Regions from separate parts of the Ruegeria sp. BG7 genome, predicted to be linked through region 1. Evidence: riboswitches for the same ligand, from Rfam matches in the RefSeq annotation. Region 1 holds a riboswitch; each other region holds the start of a gene.

The links. A riboswitch is a leader RNA that binds a small molecule or an ion and turns the genes downstream of it on or off. The one in region 1 is predicted to bind cobalamin.
Region 2: linked by a shared signal. The riboswitch ahead of ACR3EH_RS13045 (hypothetical protein) and the one ahead of ACR3EH_RS21970 (CbtB domain-containing protein) in region 1 are both predicted to bind cobalamin.
Region 3: linked by a shared signal. The riboswitch ahead of ACR3EH_RS21025 (CbtB domain-containing protein) and the one ahead of ACR3EH_RS21970 (CbtB domain-containing protein) in region 1 are both predicted to bind cobalamin.

Annotation. Positions count from the first base shown of each region.
Region 1 is NZ_JBQFIU010000003.1:185,934-192,372, reverse strand. Features, by position in the region: gene ACR3EH_RS21995 (cation efflux transmembrane domain-containing protein) at 1-244, opposite strand, end outside; gene ACR3EH_RS21990 (MerR family transcriptional regulator) at 318-734, shown strand; partial or broken gene ACR3EH_RS21985 (transglutaminase-like cysteine peptidase) at 1,232-1,546, opposite strand; gene ACR3EH_RS21980 (hypothetical protein) at 2,043-2,546, opposite strand; gene ACR3EH_RS21975 (CbtA family protein) at 2,613-3,311, opposite strand; gene ACR3EH_RS21970 (CbtB domain-containing protein) at 3,316-3,486, opposite strand; cobalamin riboswitch at 3,521-3,736, opposite strand; gene ACR3EH_RS21965 (DUF1636 family protein) at 3,918-4,253, opposite strand; gene ACR3EH_RS21960 (transglutaminase-like cysteine peptidase) at 5,387-6,010, opposite strand; gene ACR3EH_RS21955 (MerR family transcriptional regulator) at 6,359-6,439, opposite strand, start outside.
Region 2 is NZ_JBQFIU010000001.1:2,620,889-2,627,327, forward strand. Features, by position in the region: gene recR (recombination mediator RecR) at 63-656, opposite strand; gene ACR3EH_RS13030 (YbaB/EbfC family nucleoid-associated protein) at 718-1,071, opposite strand; gene ACR3EH_RS13035 (DNA polymerase III subunit gamma/tau) at 1,299-3,062, opposite strand; gene ACR3EH_RS13040 (protein-tyrosine phosphatase family protein) at 3,235-3,735, shown strand; gene ACR3EH_RS13045 (hypothetical protein) at 3,738-4,145, opposite strand; cobalamin riboswitch at 4,237-4,457, opposite strand; gene ACR3EH_RS13050 (alpha/beta hydrolase family protein) at 4,589-5,449, shown strand; RNA gene ffs (signal recognition particle sRNA small type) at 5,498-5,596, opposite strand; gene ACR3EH_RS13060 (bifunctional 2',3'-cyclic-nucleotide 2'-phosphodiesterase/3'-nucleotidase) at 5,636-6,439, opposite strand, start outside.
Region 3 is NZ_JBQFIU010000003.1:269-6,707, reverse strand. Features, by position in the region: gene ACR3EH_RS21060 (c-type cytochrome) at 1-262, opposite strand, end outside; gene ACR3EH_RS21055 (DUF411 domain-containing protein) at 301-768, opposite strand; gene ACR3EH_RS21050 (cation efflux transmembrane domain-containing protein) at 843-1,472, opposite strand; gene ACR3EH_RS21045 (MerR family transcriptional regulator) at 1,546-1,962, shown strand; gene ACR3EH_RS21040 (transglutaminase-like cysteine peptidase) at 2,459-3,067, opposite strand; gene ACR3EH_RS21035 (hypothetical protein) at 3,271-3,774, opposite strand; partial or broken gene ACR3EH_RS21030 (CbtA family protein) at 3,838-4,535, opposite strand; gene ACR3EH_RS21025 (CbtB domain-containing protein) at 4,540-4,710, opposite strand; cobalamin riboswitch at 4,745-4,959, opposite strand; gene ACR3EH_RS21020 (DUF1636 family protein) at 5,138-5,473, opposite strand.

The DNA of each region.
Region 1 (6,439 bases):
CCAGAGCGGCATTGGTGCGTGCACGGATTGAAGCCCCGATCACTGCCAGCGAGATACCGTAGGTCAAAGCATCCCCAAGGAAGTCTAGAGCGTCGGCCTGAAGTGCCTGAGACTTTGCATAGTGACCAGCAGTCATCTCGACGACGAACATCGCCGCGTTCAGAGCAATGACAATCCACAGCCGCCTTTTGTAGTCGTCTGATACCCCGTCGAATTTGGCGTTGTGTGCGCAACATCCTGACATTGGGAAGCCTTTTTGTATCTGTCGTAACCATAGTGTAGTGTCTCTAGTTACTAGAGGTTCAAGAGGTATTTTCATGTTTTCTATCGGGGAGCTTTCCAAGCGCACGAAGGTCAAAGTTCCGACTATCCGCTACTATGAGGAGATGGGCCTACTTGCCGCACCAGAACGCACCGAAGGCGCCCAACGGCGCTACGATATGGCAGGGCTGGAGCGTGTAAGTTTCATCAAACATGCGCGCGATCTTGGTTTCTCAATTGAAGCGATCTCCGAATTGATTGTGCTTCAAGGCCACCCGGATTGTTCATGCCAAGCCGCGACGGACATCGCCGTCTCACAACTTTCCGAAGTAAGAGCAAAGATCAAACGACTACGGGCACTTGAAAAAGAGCTAATTCGGATTTCGAAGGGCTGTGATAACGAGGGGGGGTCAGAGAACTGCTATGTACTCGCGTCTCTTGCCGATCATAAACTGTGTCACCACGATCACTAAACTATGAGCGGACATTGCTTTAGTCGCTGCGAAAGACTGTTTTGTCCGCTCTGCGTAAGCTCATGCGTGGTGCCGCGAATGACCAAAGTTACACATCTTATTCTCTTGTTCCACCTGACGCTCAAATACGCAGCTTCGGGCCAATTGGGCTTACATGTTTTCGATTTCCGGCGATGCAAGCCAAAGGAATAAGACGGGGAATCGGCGCGGTGAGCTCAATGGTGCCAATTCCGTAAATGACCCATTTCCGTGAGCGTTCAGTCGCGAGTCAGGAGATCTACCGTTAGGCGCCGGGTGAGGCTTTGGGAGAAAGAAAGTGCATATCGAACCGGGCATCGTGAACGGCGCCAAAATCGCGCTTTCCAGTGTTGCCGCCGCAGGCCGGTTACTTACACGGTGAAAGTCTGATCGAAAGAAAAAGCGGAGACCTCAACTGAACGCCGCAAAGAACCAGAAGTTAAAGGGCCAGTGCTTATTGTGGCGCGCCACATTTACTTTTAGCCGTTAGCAATCTGCACCCAACGGTCAGGGTGAATCGGGTCCTGTATTCGAAGGAATAGATACTTTGTTTCCTTCCACGTTTTGATCCTGTTGGTAACATTGTCCAGAACCAAATCGCCTTCACTCGAGCGATAGACTAGAACAGCATGGCCACTGCGATTGGTGTCCAAGACAGTTGCAATTAGTAGCTTCGTAGGATCCAAACCGTTCTGCACAAGTTCAAACTTCTTTTGCAAAGCGAAGTCTTCGCAATCTCCTGATCCATGTGTCGGCAGGGTCCAGTACTCCTTTGTACCATATTGGCTTTGATCCGAAACGGCGCGATCCTCCGATTGACGCGCATGTTGATCGTTTTAACGATCTGCTTTTCCTGCGCCTCGGACAGTCCAGAACTACGAGTTTTCGCGCACGCCCAAGAGTAATCATTGCATAGTGATTTGGCCCCCGACGGCGCTTCAATCTTTCTATCAAGATCGATGAAGGGAAGCTCAGAGGCTTGCAATGTAGCGGTAGAGACAAAGTAACTGCATATGAAACCGGCTATCGATAGATAAACCGGTATCTTTTCCGAAAACCGTTCCTGAGCTAAAGTGGGTTTTGTCATATCTGCCTTCCCCATGCTCAGTTTTCCAGTGCATCCGCAACTGCCGGACCAAGAGTACTCTATCGCAAGCCTTCATGTTCTGCGGTGCTTTGCAACAGCTTGTCTGTTCTTGGATACAGAGCGGCAAAAACCCGCACGCACGCTGTACTTGCCGCTTTGACCTGCTGAACCCACGTAGTTGTCTTCTCAGCCAGGAATGTCACTCAGGAGTCATCGCCGTCAGGCTGGACGGTCACTTTGGCCTCTACGGGCACACCCTCAACCATCAGAGGGCTGTGGCTGTTGCCATTGAGAGAAACTTTTACCTCAACATTGCCATCGGGGAGCGACGGAAGGTGTAACCAATTGGCATAAAGGCGGCCCAGCTTTTCGCCGTTGATATAAACATGCGCGTGACCTTCGCCTGGAACGTCAGCCGAGGAAGCATTTTCCGGAGCAAAGCGAAAGTTCTGCGGTGTCACACGCAGATTCCAGCCCGCCATAGGATCCTTAATCATCTGGATCGCCACACTGGGGGCGTCGCTGTCGGCAGGTAGATTAGTGGCCGCGGAGTGGTCGTGCGCTGCCATCTCCATGTTGCCGCCATGTTGGGCCGGGTCAGTATGATCATGGCTCTCAAAGGTGCTACCGCTGCTGGCGGCAATCACAAAGCCAGCACCGCCGCCAAAGACAAGTCCGATGGCAAAGAGAGCGAGAGAACGGGACATCTTGTCATCCTCAATAAAGAAAGCCCCCGCCGGTGTAACCAGCGGGGTAGCAATGGAGGAGCGCGATCAGACTGCAGCGCCTGCGCGCTTGCCTTCTGTCTGCCAGAAGTAGCCGGTGAAACTGCCCAAGAGTGCCCAGGCGGCCATGCCGATGCCGAAGGCCCGGGCAGCAAAAAGCGCCCCGATCTCGGTCGGAACCGGCCCAGAGAAACTGTCGGGCTCAGGGGCCCCGATAATATGCGGTACCATTAGCAGCACGGCCGCAATCAGGTAGCTTACCAGGTTACCTCCAAAGGCAATCAGCCACATGGCCACGCCGGCTGCGGCAACGGTGACCGTCCACCAGATCTGACGCTCTCCGACATCTGCTGCCGCCACTCCGGGAACTTCTGGAGCCAGCGACAAGCCAGGAGCAAAGTGGAAGGCGACAAAGCCCGCAAGACCCCAAAGCAGGCCGGTGCGGCCGTTGATTTCATGCCCCTGACGTTCGGCTACCGACATCAAAGCCGCCAGGACTAGCGCATAACCAGTGTACGTAAGCGTGGTGAAGATAATGCTGAGACCATCGCGCATCGGCTCGGCGAACATGCCGGGCAGGTCGGGATGCGCAGTTACCGGATCAGCGCCAAAATGTACCAGGTCGCCGCCTTCATAGAGCTCGGCGTGAAGTAGCACGGGCTGCACGAAATACAACTGCAGAAGGGCGGCAATCAGCCCCGCTGCAGCACCAGCGAACAAGCCGCTGGTCAGAATACGACTGAACATTGTCTTAGTGGCAGGGGAAGCCAGTTGCGTGGCGCACATCATGAGCCGCGTCATGCAGGCCAGAAGCCTGAACATGGCCAGTCACGGTAATGATCCCCAGACCCAGAACCACGGCGAATACTGCAGGCAGAAAGGATGCGCCAGCGGCGGATGCCTTGATCGTTTTTGTCGTCATTTTAATCCTCCTCACCGTCACACCCGACGGCATAAGTTGTGTCCATTCTACGGCCGGTCTCCTGACTCGCAGGTCACAGCAGACTTCCCCCTTCCCGGCGCCATTACGCCAGTGGTATTGGAAGGCCGCTCGCCGCTCACAGTCGCGGGGGCGGTCAAGGCTTCAGTGCAGTAGTTTAATGCACCGTCCTCATTCCCGTTTCAGTCCCAGTGCGTAAGCACCTTTGGACACCGTAGAAGCCTTTATTCTTCCATAGTGCTGCGTTCCGTCAAGTACGAAAGCGACATCATAGCATTCTGCAGCGGTTAATCTTAAGTAATGGCAGGATTGGTTTAGATTTTAGCCGCTAAGTGCAGAAGGCTAAGTCGAAAAACACAAACTGTAAGCTGAAAACTCCACACCGGAGTTTTGGCCGGCAAGTTGCATGTGGGCTATCTTTTTTGTGCCGGTATACGTGCAATCGCCTTGAAACGTAGCTTACCTAGCTTCCTGGCGTCAGCGAAGTCGCCGTCAGTACTGTCCTCATACATCCGCATGAAAATCATTATGTCCGGAAGATCGACTGCAGTAATCTCTCCGAACAGATAGGCGGTCTTGCCGCTTTGTCGCACCGCCAACGTCTGTGGTCGGCGACAACCGGACATGCAATCTACTTGCTGCAACTCGGCTTGCACCCCCGATGCCTCCAGCGTTGCGGCTAGCTGATTATAAAGGGTGGAATCCGCGTCGCGGCAGGTTCTGCAAAGCGTGAGGGTAGGCAGGCACATGCGTCAGGCTGATCCTTGATCGAGAACTTCCATCTGAGATTTCATATTTGCTGGTCGGTTGTTAGCTCGGTTTCAATACCTGTTTTGACTCTAAATCTGGAAAAGAGTCTATACTCGAGCAACAAGCACACATTAGCCCTAGCCCTCTAAAACTATGCAAATACACCGAGTGCGAGACGGGGATTTGGCAGAGCGAAGAAGCAACCATCAGACGAAGAGATTTCCAAGTTTCTATGTGAGATTGAGCTGAAGCAGGTGGTAGGCGATGAAGTGGAACAGCTCACGCGAAACATCTTTGTTCTTCAATAATCTGAAACAGCATTGCCTCCGGGATCGGCTCGCCATTACACGCCTATTTTCAGGTCCGCGCGCACCGCGCCTCCCAAGGTGAATTCTGGGACGCGACAGGTTCTTGTAGCGCGTAACTAGGTTCGTTCTATCGTCATTTACAGTCCAGATCCGGGACATATAGCGGGGTTCGTGCTTGATCGTTACCACGACCGATCATGGGACTGAATGCGTCGCGCCAACTGACGACATTCAAAAGAAAGTTCGCTGATGCGAAACGCCTAGGCATCAAAAACTTTTCTGTCTGCGTCACCAGAACTGAGGATCGCCCAAGCTGCCATCGGTGCTCGCCGCAACCCGCTGTGACGGGTGTTGTGATAACGGCATATCTCCGGGTGCAGCCAGTCTTCGAACTCCTCCAATGTCATCGACGCAGTGCCGGAGCCGTCGCATTTCCCCTTATCCTTGGGGGATGATTGCGTTCTTCCCTAAAGTAGATGAACGGCCTCCATGGTCGTCCTAATCAGGCGTTCGATATCGTCGCCGTAATGCGCTCGACCCAGTGGCCTTTACTTGACGGAGATACCCCAATCTGAGCAGGTCAAATGGAAGGTTTCGCTGCGGAAACGCGCCCATTGTCTACGTGTATGGCTTGCGGAATCCCAGCGGTGGGCCAATACAACACCTCGGAGATATCTGGCGCGCGGATCGAATTCGTTCACACGCAATGGTGCAAACACAAGCAGATGGACGAGTCGGACGGAGCAACGAAACTCAAATATGCGCCCAGAACAATGCAGGTCGTGACATCAATTGCGAGAGGCAACCAATGTTTACCCAACGGTTTAGCCGCTAGAAACCTGCACCCAACGGTCAGGGTGTAGTGGGTCCTGTATTCTTAGGAAAAGATACCTCGTTTCCTTCCACGTTTTGATCCTGTTGGTAACATTGTCCAGAACCAAATCGCCTTCACTCGAGCGATAGACTAGAACAGCATGGCCATTGCGATTGGTGTCCAAGACAGTCGCAATTAGTAGCTTCGTAGGATCCAAACCATTCTGCACAAGTTCAAACTTCTTTTGCAAAGCGAAGTCTTCGCAATCTCCTGACCCTTGCGTCGGCAGTGTCCAGTATTCCTTTGTCCCATATTGGCTTTGATCCGAAACGGCACGGATTCTCCGATTGACGCGCGTGTTGATCGTTTTAACGATCTGATTTTCTTGTGCCACGGACAGACCAGAACTACGAGCGCTCGCGCACGCCCACGAGTAGTCTTTGCATAGTGATTTGGCACCCGACGGCGCTCGCATTTCTCTATCTAGTTTGATCAAGGGAAGCTCAGAGGCTTGCGATGTAGCGGCAGACACAAAAAAGCTGCATATAAAACAGATCATTGGGAGATAACCCAGCAGGTTTTTCGATAACATTCCCTGAACTAAAGTGGGATTTGTCATATCTGCCTTCTCCATGCTCGTTCCTCTGAGGTATCCAAACTTCCCGGGCCAATGTATTTCATTCCAAGCCTTCATGTGCTTTGAGGCATTGCAACAACTTCTTAGCCTCTAGGGGTAAAGCGGCAAAAATTTGCAGATTCTTTGGTATTTCTTCCTTAGTTGACAGCATCAGAGCATCCACGCCATCACCAGTCCGGCATAGCTAACAGAGCGACTTAGAGGGTAAGCTGATCGCAATTCTCTCATTCAACAAATATACAACAGAGATCGGCCGTCATCGTTTAAGGTTACGAAATACTGGGACAATGAAGCCGCTCCTCCACAAACTGGGATAGGCAGTTTCGGTTTTTCCGGGCGCTGCAATTAATGGCCGCTAATGACATCTTTGACGACAGGCTCGTTGAGCAACGCCGTTAGCAGGGGGCATGCTGCTTCTCCTTCAGC
Region 2 (6,439 bases), on a different contig from region 1:
GAGCATGCTTTGATAAGCGTTGGGGCGACAATGCAGTTGTCGCCCTGGTCCAATACGGCCCGCTATATTTCCTTTCGCGCCCTTAGCGCGGCGGTGATCGTCCCGTCATCCAGATAATCCAATTCTCCGCCAATCGGCACGCCCTGCGCTAGTGAGGTCAGGCGAACCTGTCCTTCCAACTGATCAGCAATGTAATGCGCCGTGGTCTGGCCATCGACGGTGGCATTCAGCGCAAGGATGATCTCGGTAATCCCCTCGGCCATCACTCGGTCTTTGAGGCGGGGAATGCGCAACTCGTCCGGGCCAACCCCGTCCAGCGCCGACAGCGTGCCACCCAGAACGTGATAGCGGCCTTTGAAGACGCCCGCGCGCTCCATCGCCCAGAGGTCGGCCACGTCTTCGACCACGCAGAGCTCTCCGGTTGCACGGTCTTCGCTGTTGCAGATGTCACAGATATCGGTGGTGCCCACGTTCCCGCAGTTCAGGCATTCGCGGGCGGTCACGGCGACTTGCTGCATGGCATCAGACAAAGGTGTCAGCAGCAAAGCGCGTTTTCGGATCAGGTGCAGCACAGCGCGACGGGCCGAACGCGGGCCGAGGCCGGGCAGTTTGGCCATCAGGTCGATCAGGTTGTCGATGTCGCTGTTCGAACTCATGGCCTGTCCTGTCTTGCGCCGGAGGGAGCCTCCGGCGGGAGTATTTCAAAAAAGATGAAGCTCAGAACGGCAGCTTGATGTCTGCGGGCAAGCCCATGCTTTCGGTCAGTTTGGCCATTTCTTCCTGCGAACGTTCAGCGGCTTTGGTTTGGGCATCCTTGATGGCCGCCAGGATCAGGTCTTCGACCACTTCCTTGTCGTCACCGTTGAAGATCGACGGATCAATATCCAGACCTTTCAGTTCGCCTTTGGCGGTTGCAGTCGCCTTGACCAGTCCAGCCCCGGATTCACCGACAACCATCATGTTGTTCAGCTCTTCCTGCATTTCGGTCATCTTGGTTTGCAGGTCCTGCGCGGATTTCATCATCTTGGCCATGTCACCCAGACCGCCAAGCCCGCCGAGTCCTTTCAGCATAGTATTCTCCTGTATCTCTGCTTGGGTTCTAAATACGGGCCGCAGCCGCGTGGCACAAGGGTTCCCGCGTTTGACGGTGAGGTCTTTGGAAACGCGCCTCCCTTTGTCGCGCAGTGGCAGGTTGCGCGTTATGTGAAGGCAAGGATTGGGTTTGCCGCACGGGCTTTGCCGAGACTTAGATTTTGGAACCGGGTGATCACGGTAACCTCAATAGACGCGTCACCGGCTCAATCCTCTTCGAACGGGTCCCACTCATCCTCGACTTCGGGCAGCGCCTCGGTCTCGACTTGGGCGGCGCGCTGTTCCGGTGTCTCGATCTTTGTGATCCTGGCCCTGGGAAATTGAGCCAGTACAGCCTGAACCAGCGGGTGTTGTTCGGCTTCGGCTTTCAAAGCCAGTTCGGCCTTGTCCCGAATTTCAGCAATTGTCGGCGCATCCCCGTTCGAGACGATCGAGACAGCCCACCGGTTTCCGGTCCAGCGTTGCAGGGCCGAACCCAGCCTGGGCGCAAGGTCTGTCGGTGCCTGCGTGGCTGGGGTGAATTCGATCCGACCGGGTTGGTAAGATACAAGCCGCACTCCGTTTTCCACTTCGACCAGAAGCTTCACGTCGCGGTTGGCGCGGATCAGTTCGACCACGTGCTCAAAGGTCGGGTAACGGGCCAGGGCGGTCTGAACATCCAGAGCCAACGCGGCAACGGGAGCGCCGCTTGAGCCGCGTGGGGCCGAGGCGTATGTGGATGCGGGGGTGGCGCTGGCCTGCGCGGGTGTTGCACCCTGCCGAGACATCGAGGTGCCGCCGCCAGGTCCACCTGCCGGAGGCGCTGGAGTGTCCTGCAGCCGCTTGACCAGTTCTTCAGGGCTGGGCAGATCAGCAACGTGGGTCAGGCGAATAACGGCCATCTCAGCGGCCATCATCGCGTTTGGCGCGGCTGAAACTTCTTCGAGCGCTTTCAGCAACATCTGCCACATCCGGGTCAAAACGCGCATCGGCAGGGCCTCTGCCATGTGCTGGCCACGGCTCCGTTCGTCAGGCGAAACGGTTGGGTCTTCGGCGGCGTCGGGCGTAATTTTGACGACGGACACCCAATGGGTGATTTCGGCCAGATCGCGTAAGACGGCCAGTGGGTCTGCGCCCTCAGCGTATTGCCCGCTGAGTTCCGTCAGCGCACCCGCCGCGTTGCCCCGCAGGATCATGTCCATCAGGTCCAGAACGCGGCCACGGTCCGCAAGGCCCAGCATTGCGCGGACCTGCTCGGCAGTGGTTTCACCCGCCCCGTGCGAAATCGCCTGATCCAGCAGCGAGGTTGCATCCCGTGCCGATCCTTCCGCGGCACGTGTGATCAGCGCCAGCGCGTCATCGGCGATTTGGGCATCTTCGGCGGTTGCGATCTTTTGCAGAAGCCCGATCATATCTTCGGGCTCGATCCGGCGCAGATCAAAGCGCTGACAGCGGGACAGAACCGTGACCGGCACTTTGCGGATTTCGGTTGTTGCGAAGATAAACTTCACATGTTCAGGCGGTTCCTCGAGCGTCTTGAGCAGCGCGTTGAAAGCGCTGGTCGAGAGCATGTGGACCTCGTCGATGATGTAGATCTTGTAACGCGCGCTGGCGGCGCGATAGCGGACACTGTCGATTATTTCGCGAATGTCATTCACACCGGTTCGGCTGGCGGCGTCCATCTCCATCACATCGACATGGCGGCCTTCCATGATCGCCACGCAATGTTCGCATTGCCCGCAAGGCTCGGTCGTCGGGCCGCCATTGCCGTCGGGGCCGATGCAGTTCATACCCTTGGCGATGATCCGCGCGGTGGTGGTTTTGCCGGTGCCGCGAATGCCGGTCATGATGAAAGCCTGCGCAATCCGGTCCGCTTCGAATGCGTTTTTCAGGGTGCGCACCATGGCGTCCTGACCCACCAGATCGGCAAAGGTTTCCGGGCGATATTTGCGGGCGAGAACCTGATAGGCGGGGCTGGGCGTGTCGGTCATGTTTTCTCGGTCGGATTCGGTGCTTCGGCTCAGCGTAGTGGCCGCTGCCTTCCGCGTCCACTGCGAGGCGCGATGATTTTTGATTTAGATTCCGACCGGATTCGCACTAAGCTGTTCCAACAAAATTTAAGACTCATTTTTGTAAAGAGTTCCTGGTGGAGGACACACGTTCATGTCGCAGCTGGTTATCTATGCCCTGCAAGTCGCAGGAGGAACGCTGGCCCTGACGTCTATACCCGGACATGGCGGGGACTATGAGACGGATCTGGATACGATTGCCGCGTGGAAGCCGGGGATTGTCATTTCAATGACAACGGATGTCGAGATGCTTCAGCACGGGGCGCAGGATTTTGGCAGCGATATTCAAAGCCGCGCCAGCCGGTGGGTGCATCTGCCGATCGAAGACTTTGGCGCACCAACGGCGGCGGTTGAAGAGGCGTGGCCAGAAGTTAGCGCCGCCGCCCGGCATGCCCTGGCTGGAGGAGGCCGAGTGCTGGTGCATTGTCGGGGCGGCTGTGGCAGGTCGGGGATGGTTGTCCTGCGTCTGATGGTCGAGTGCGGCGAACGGGCTGACAAGGCGCTGGAGCGTCTGCGCTCGCTGCGCCCCTGTGCTGTGGAAACAGACGCGCAGCTGGCTTGGGCGGCCCGGGTTTCCCCGGCGCAGGTGGTGTGACCTCAGGCCGAAAGCTGTTCGGGTGCGTGTACGGTTTTCCGGGGCCGTAGCGTTGCAACCTCGATCATCGCGCAGGGTGGGTTTGCAATGATGCCAGATGGCAGAGTGCGGAACGTGTTTCCAAAAATCAGATCAGCATAGAGGTTCAGGTCCTCAATTGCTGCGTTGGGCTGCGTGTCACAAAACACGCGAACACTGTCTGATTGTGCCTGGAAAATTGCCTGACACCCTTTTGTGCAATGTGAAAGCTCACTACTACCGTCAAACTCGAAGTCGTCGCCTGTGGCAGCCGAAGCTTGTGTCATGGCCTCGGAGATCGAGCGCGCCAGCCGCGCCAGGGCGGGGCAGGTTTTGCCCGTCCGCTGACATACCGTTGCGCTGTATTCATGCGTCTTTGTCTTCCAGATCATCCTGCGCCCTCCGCGCGTGGTGGACAGAAGGATCGGGTCAGGTGGGACAGCGAAGTGCAGTCAGGACCTGCCCGGACACCCCGCCCGAGTTTCGGTTTCAGTTTCGATGGCAGGTCTCCTGACTTGCGGGTCATGGCTTTGCCGACCTTCCCAGCCCTCGGGGCCAGTGGCGTTTCGGCTTTGCTCACCGCTTACAGTTGCGGGGGCAGTCGCGGCATTGGTTAGCGTCCGGATGACCAGACGGAACCGCACCGTGTTCCCTTTTCATCCCGACCCCTTGTGGGGGACAGGAACCATCACACAATCGCTAGCGTCTGATCCGGTTCCGAGTCAAGCGGATCTTTGTCCCCGACGTTTGGTCATGCTGGATGGGTAAAAACTTCCCGCGTAGAGTTTCAATTATTGAAGTAAGAAACTTTGTCTTCGGCGCAGGGTCAGGGATCATGTTGGATACAGAACAGACGGTTTTGACCGAAGAGTTCCTCTTTCCGTCCGGGTCATCAACCCTTTCAGCGCGCTTGTACCGACCGTTGTCGGAACCCGGCACAGTGGTTGTGCTGAACAGTGCCACAGGCGTGCCACGCGACTATTATCGCCACTTCGCACGTTGGCTGGCCGCTGAGCGCGGCATGGCGTGCCTAACCTATGATTACCGGGACTTCGGGCACTCTTTGACCGGCCGCATGAAGGATGCACGTGCGACAATGGCCGATTGGGCCTTGATCGATATGCCGGCGGCGCGGGCGGATATGCGCAGGCGTTTTCCCGGTGCACAACAATGGACGATTGGTCATTCTGTAGGTGCCATGCTGGGACCCGTACAGCCCGATATCGACAAAATCGACCGGATGATTTGTGTGTGTTCTGGGCTTGTGACCCTGAACGATCACCCATGGCCCTACCGTGGATTGGCCGGGGTGTTCTGGTATGGGCACGCCCCATTGCTGGTCAAAGCGCTTGGGTATTTACCCGGAAAGGCAATCGGTTTTGGTGCGGATTTGCCGGCATCGGTCTACTGGCAATGGCGTAAATGGTGCACCGCTCCTTCGAGTTACATGCCCGAGATCGGAGCCGGGTTGCCTGATGCGCGTTGGACAGAAACTGAAAAACCGGTGGATCTGTTTACTTTTGAAGATGACCAGATGGTCCCACCCGAGGCGGTATGGCGGCTTGCCGATCTCTATGGCCCCAAGGCCAAACGACATCTGCTGAAACCTGCTGAATTTGGGTTATCTGAAGTTGGGCATATTGGGGCTTTTGCTCGTCGTAACGCGGCCCTTTGGCCACGCTTTGTCGACATCTGAACACGTTTTGGGTGAGACCGCGTATCACCCATTAGGCATGTGAGGGGAAAGTGAGAGGTTGGACATCGACCCAAGCGGGGCTCGTTGTGGCTGCTTCCTTCCGGACCTGACCAGGTTGGCGAGGCGCTCGCCCGCGCCAACCTCTCGACTCTGGATATAGGGAAGGCGAGGGCAAAAGACAACCCGTCAGAACGTCAGACGGATCCGCTCGAATCCGGCTTCATCAGGACTTAGCATTTGGGCGTTGAACATGCGCAGCTCATCCATGTGTTCAAGGGCACCGGGACCTGTTCGAAGCAAGGCATTTACGCCCGTTTGAGCTGTCAGTGTAAACGGATAGGGGTGCCGCGATATTGGATCGGGCGGAAGGCGACGAGATAGGTAATCCCGCGTCAGTTCTTTGATGTCGAGCGGCGGTAGGTTGATGCGTTGGGCCGCAGAGGCGGCAGGAAAATGTCCGCCTCCGCTGGCGCGGTAATTGTTGCTGGCCAGGACGAATCTTTGCGCAGGTTGAACAGGTTGGCCACCGAATGTCAGATTGCGAATTCGCCTGTTGTCAGGGTCGACCAACCGACCGTCATTGTCGAAGCGCGCAGGTTGCGATGGATCGATTTGATAGGACAGGCCGAAGATGACGTCAAAATTGTAACCGGCACGTTCGGGGTTTACTAAGTCCGCTTCTATATCAGGTGACAGCTGGTTGAGCACGCTTGCCGACATTTCCAGCCAATCCAGCACGTCGGCACCGTTGATCTGTAATGCGCGCAGTTCATTGGGAAACGGATACAGGTCTGTAACGTGACGCAGGCATATTTCCCCCGCCGGGACATCTGTAAAATGCCGTGGGCCAGCGCGCCCAGCGCTTTTCCCAGGCGCCACGGCTGACAAAAGAGGTAACTCTTCCAAAGCGGAACCGTGCAGGAAAGGGCGCAAAGCGGCAGCCTGCGCAGCAGCAACCAGAGCCAAGCCGCGATCCGGTGCGCAAAAACT
Region 3 (6,439 bases), 190 kb from region 1:
TTGCACGAATGGTGCTCCGAGCCCCGCGGTAGGCTGCGGGCACGTCCTCGTTCATATACGTCCAATGTCGTTGCATGCGCTGCTGCTGGCCAGGCCCCATATTGCCGTGCCCCCAACCACGCATGTGCTCAGACCTCATGTGGTTAGATCCCATTGGCCCGTGACCCCACCAATCTCCTCGTTGTTGTTGTGCGCAACCCACTGTAGCAATGGTGATAGACAGAACGCTCAAGGCAAGAGTGCGTAATCCAAGCTTCGTCATCTTCTCCTCCTTACTGTTTCCGCTCGATGAACGTCGCCTCAGGCCGCTTCGTAACTCTTGAACACCTCGGTGCTACCGTCCTTGAGGATCAAAAACACGTCGTAGGCCTCACGACGATCTTCCGGCCCCATCCCAGGGGAACCGTAGGGCATGTCAGGAACAGCAAGTCCAACAGCATTGGGTTGCTCCTCCAGCAGACGACGAATGTCGGCAACAGGCACATGCCCCTCGATCATATAGCCATCGATCTCGCCTGTGTGGCAGGACATCATTTCTTCGGGAATGCCGTTGTCCAATTTGTGGCGGACAAGCTGTGTTCCAAAGCTGCGCTCCTCGGTAACGCGAAAGCCTTCCTGCCGTAGGATGTCGATCCAAACCTGGCAACAGCCGCAGTTCGGATCCTTGAGAACATGGATGGAAGGCGTGTCTTGCGCAAACACGGCAAATGGTACTGTGCTGGCAAAGCCAGCGGCGTAAGTCAGTACTTGGCGGCGTTTCAGGTCCATAGTGAGAGCCCTTTGTATTTCCAACTCAATTGAGTCAATTTCGCATCATTCGAGATCAAAGGTCATGATCCACGTCAAACATGCTGATGTTCGCCAACTTCCCGGCGCTCGGCGAGCGCTTGGCGCACGATCTGGAAAGCAGAGGAAAGAAACAACGTTGCCATGACCGCCGCAACAATCAGGTCAGGCCAACCGCTAGCTGTGCCCCAGACGCCTAAAGCTGCAAACATAACGGCCACATTGCCAATGGCGTCATTACGCGAACATAGCCAGACAGAGCGCACATTTGCATCGCCGTCCTTGTAACGGACGAGCAAGAGAACACTTGCGAGATTGGTCATAAGAGCGAAAAAGCCAACGATGCCCATGATCTCGGCCTCCGGCACTCCGACATAGAACACCCGGTACACGGTCGATCCAAACACCCAAAGACCCATCAGCAGCAAGCTCACCCCTTTGGCCAGAGCGGCATTGGTGCGTGCACGGATTGAAGCCCCGATCACTGCCAGCGAGATACCGTAGGTCAAAGCATCCCCAAGGAAGTCTAGAGCGTCGGCCTGAAGTGCCTGAGACTTTGCATAGTGACCAGCAGTCATCTCGACGACGAACATCGCCGCGTTCAGAGCAATGACAATCCACAGCCGCCTTTTGTAGTCGTCTGATACCCCGTCGAATTTGGCGTTGTGTGCGCAACATCCTGACATTGGGAAGCCTTTTTGTATCTGTCGTAACCATAGTGTAGTGTCTCTAGTTACTAGAGGTTCAAGAGGTATTTTCATGTTTTCTATCGGGGAGCTTTCCAAGCGCACGAAGGTCAAAGTTCCGACTATCCGCTACTATGAGGAGATGGGCCTACTTGCCGCACCAGAACGCACCGAAGGCGCCCAACGGCGCTACGATATGGCAGGGCTGGAGCGTGTAAGTTTCATCAAACATGCGCGCGATCTTGGTTTCTCAATTGAAGCGATCTCCGAATTGATTGTGCTTCAAGGCCACCCGGATTGTTCATGCCAAGCCGCGACGGACATCGCCGTCTCACAACTTTCCGAAGTAAGAGCAAAGATCAAACGACTACGGGCACTTGAAAAAGAGCTAATTCGGATTTCGAAGGGCTGTGATAACGAGGGGGGGTCAGAGAACTGCTATGTACTCGCGTCTCTTGCCGATCATAAACTGTGTCACCACGATCACTAAACTATGAGCGGACATTGCTTTAGTCGCTGCGAAAGACTGTTTTGTCCGCTCTGCGTAAGCTCATGCGTGGTGCCGCGAATGACCAAAGTTACACATCTTATTCTCTTGTTCCACCTGACGCTCAAATACGCAGCTTCGGGCCAATTGGGCTTACATGTTTTCGATTTCCGGCGATGCAAGCCAAAGGAATAAGACGGGGAATCGGCGCGGTGAGCTCAATGGTGCCAATTCCGTAAATGACCCATTTCCGTGAGCGTTCAGTCGCGAGTCAGGAGATCTACCGTTAGGCGCCGGGTGAGGCTTTGGGAGAAAGAAAGTGCATATCGAACCGGGCATCGTGAACGGCGCCAAAATCGCGCTTTCCAGTGTTGCCGCCGCAGGCCGGTTACTTACACGGTGAAGTCTGATCGAAAGAAAAAGCGGAGACCTCAACTGAACGCCGCAAAGAACCAGAAGTTAAAGGGCCAGTGCTTATTGTGGCGCGCCACATTTACTTTTAGCCGTTAGCAATCTGCACCCAACGGTCAGGGTGAATCGGGTCCTGTATTCGAAGGAATAGATACTTTGTTTCCTTCCACGTTTTGATCCTGTTGGTAACATTGTCCAGAACCAAATCGCCTTCACTCGAGCGATAGACTAGAACAGCATGGCCACTGCGATTGGTGTCCAAGACAGTTGCAATTAGTAGCTTCGTAGGATCCAAACCGTTCTGCACAAGTTCAAACTTCTTTTGCAAAGCGAAGTCTTCGCAATCTCCTGATCCATGTGTCGGCAGGGTCCAGTACTCCTTTGTACCATATTGGCTTTGATCCGAAACGGCGCGAATCCTCCGATTGACGCGCATGTTGATCGTTTTAACGATCTGCTTTTCCTGCGCCTCGGACAGTCCAGAACTACGAGTTTTCGCGCACGCCCAAGAGTAATCATTGCATAGTGATTTGGCCCCCGACGGCGCTTCAATCTTTCTATCAAGATCGATGAAGGGAAGCTCAGAGGCTTGCAATGTAGCGGTAGAGACAAAGTAACTGCATATGAAACCGGCTATCGATAGATAAACCGGTATCTTTTCCGAAAACCGTTCCTGAGCTAAAGTGGGTTTTGTCATATCTGCCTTCCCCATGCTCAGTTTTCCAGTGCATCCGCAACTGCCGGACCAAGAGTACTCTATCGCAAGCCTTCATGTTCTGCGGTGCTTTGCAACAGCTTGTCTGTTCTTGGATACAGAGCGGCAAAAACCCGCACGCACGCTGTACTTGCCGCTTTGACCTGCTGAACCCACGTAGTTGTCTTCTCAGCCAGGAATGTCACTCAGGAGTCATCGCCGTCAGGCTGGACGGTCACTTTGGCCTCTACGGGCACACCCTCAACCATCAGAGGGCTGTGGCTGTTGCCATTGAGAGAAACTTTTACCTCAACATTGCCATCGGGGAGCGACGGAAGGTGTAACCAATTGGCATAAAGGCGGCCCAGCTTTTCGCCGTTGATATAAACATGCGCGTGACCTTCGCCTGGAACGTCAGCCGAGGAAGCATTTTCCGGAGCAAAGCGAAAGTTCTGCGGTGTCACACGCAGATTCCAGCCCGCCATAGGATCCTTAATCATCTGGATCGCCACACTGGGGGCGTCGCTGTCGGCAGGTAGATTAGTGGCCGCGGAGTGGTCGTGCGCTGCCATCTCCATGTTGCCGCCATGTTGGGCCGGGTCAGTATGATCATGGCTCTCAAAGGTGCTACCGCTGCTGGCGGCAATCACAAAGCCAGCACCGCCGCCAAAGACAAGTCCGATGGCAAAGAGAGCGAGAGAACGGGACATCTTGTCATCCTCAATAAAGAGCCCCGCCGGTGTAACCAGCGGGGTAGCAATGGAGGAGCGCGATCAGACTGCAGCGCCTGCGCGCTTGCCTTCTGTCTGCCAGAAGTAGCCGGTGAAACTGCCCAAGAGTGCCCAGGCGGCCATGCCGATGCCGAAGGCCCGGGCAGCAAAAGCGCCCCGATCTCGGTCGGAACCGGCCCAGAGAAACTGTCGGGCTCAGGGGCCCCGATAATATGCGGTACCATTAGCAGCACGGCCGCAATCAGGTAGCTTACCAGGTTACCTCCAAAGGCAATCAGCCACATGGCCACGCCGGCTGCGGCAACGGTGACCGTCCACCAGATCTGACGCTCTCCGACATCTGCTGCCGCCACTCCGGGAACTTCTGGAGCCAGCGACAAGCCAGGAGCAAAGTGGAAGGCGACAAAGCCCGCAAGACCCCAAAGCAGGCCGGTGCGGCCGTTGATTTCATGCCCCTGACGTTCGGCTACCGACATCAAAGCCGCCAGGACTAGCGCATAACCAGTGTACGTAAGCGTGGTGAAGATAATGCTGAGACCATCGCGCATCGGCTCGGCGAACATGCCGGGCAGGTCGGGATGCGCAGTTACCGGATCAGCGCCAAAATGTACCAGGTCGCCGCCTTCATAGAGCTCGGCGTGAAGTAGCACGGGCTGCACGAAATACAACTGCAGAAGGGCGGCAATCAGCCCCGCTGCAGCACCAGCGAACAAGCCGCTGGTCAGAATACGACTGAACATTGTCTTAGTGGCAGGGGAAGCCAGTTGCGTGGCGCACATCATGAGCCGCGTCATGCAGGCCAGAAGCCTGAACATGGCCAGTCACGGTAATGATCCCCAGACCCAGAACCACGGCGAATACTGCAGGCAGAAAGGATGCGCCAGCGGCGGATGCCTTGATCGTTTTTGTCGTCATTTTAATCCTCCTCACCGTCACACCCGACGGCATAAGTTGTGTCCATTCTACGGCCGGTCTCCTGACTCGCAGGTCACAGCAGACTTCCCCCTTCCCGGCGCCATTACGCCAGTGGTATTGGAAGGCCGCTCGCCGCTCACAGTCGCGGGGCGGTCAAGGCTTCAGTGCAGTAGTTTAATGCACCGTCCTCATTCCCGTTTCAGTCCCAGTGCGTAAGCACCTTTGGACACCGTAGAAGCCTTTATTCTTCCATAGTGCTGCGTTCCGTCAAGTACGAAAGCGACATCATAGCATTCTGCAGCGGTTAATCTTAAGTAATGGCAGGATTGGTTTAGATTTTAGCCGCTAAGTGCAGGCTAAGTCGAAAAACACAAACTGTAAGCTGAAAACTCCACACCGGAGTTTTGGCCGGCAAGTTGCATGTGGGCTATCTTTTTTGTGCCGGTATACGTGCAATCGCCTTGAAACGTAGCTTACCTAGCTTCCTGGCGTCAGCGAAGTCGCCGTCAGTACTGTCCTCATACATCCGCATGAAAATCATTATGTCCGGAAGATCGACTGCAGTAATCTCTCCGAACAGATAGGCGGTCTTGCCGCTTTGTCGCACCGCCAACGTCTGTGGTCGGCGACAACCGGACATGCAATCTACTTGCTGCAACTCGGCTTGCACCCCCGATGCCTCCAGCGTTGCGGCTAGCTGATTATAAAGGGTGGAATCCGCGTCGCGGCAGGTTCTGCAAAGCGTGAGGGTAGGCAGGCACATGCGTCAGGCTGATCCTTGATCGAGAACTTCCATCTGAGATTTCATATTTGCTGGTCGGTTGTTAGCTCGGTTTCAATACCTGTTTTGACTCTAAATCTGGAAAAGAGTCTATACTCGAGCAACAAGCACACATTAGCCCTAGCCCTCTAAAACTATGCAAATACACCGAGTGCGAGACGGGGATTTGGCAGAGCGAAGAAGCAACCATCAGACGAAGAGATTTCCAAGTTTCTATGTGAGATTGAGCTGAAGCAGGTGGTAGGCGATGAAGTGGAACAGCTCACGCGAAACATCTTTGTTCTTCAATAATCTGAAACAGCATTGCCTCCGGGATCGGCTCGCCATTACACGCCTATTTTCAGGTCCGCGCGCACCGCGCCAAGGTGAATTCTGGGACGCGACAGGTTCTTGTAGCGCGTAACTAGGTTCGTTCTATCGTCATTTACAGTCCAGATCCGGGACATATAGCGGGGTTCGTGCTTGATCGTTACCACGACCGATCATGGGACTGAATGCGTCGCGCCAACTGACGACATTCAAAAGAAAGTTCGCTGATGCGAAACGCCTAGGCATCAAAAACTTTTCTGTCTGCGTCACCAGAACTGAGGATCGCCCAAGCTGCCATCGGTGCTCGCCGCAACCCGCTGTGACGGGTGTTGTGATAACGGCATATCTCCGGGTGCAGCCAGTCTTCGAACTCCTCCAATGTCATCGACGCAGTGCCGGAGCCGTCGCATTTCCCCTTATCCTTGGGGGATGATTGCGTTCTTCCTAAAGTAGATGAACGGCCTCCATGGTCGTCCTAATCAGGCGTTCGATATCGTCGCCGTAATGCGCTCGACCCAGTGGCCTTTACTTGACGGAGATACCCCAATCTGAGCAGGTCAAATGGAAGGTTTCGCTGCGGAAACGCGCCCATTGTCTACGTGTATGGCTTGCGGAATCCCAGCGGTGGGCCAATACAAC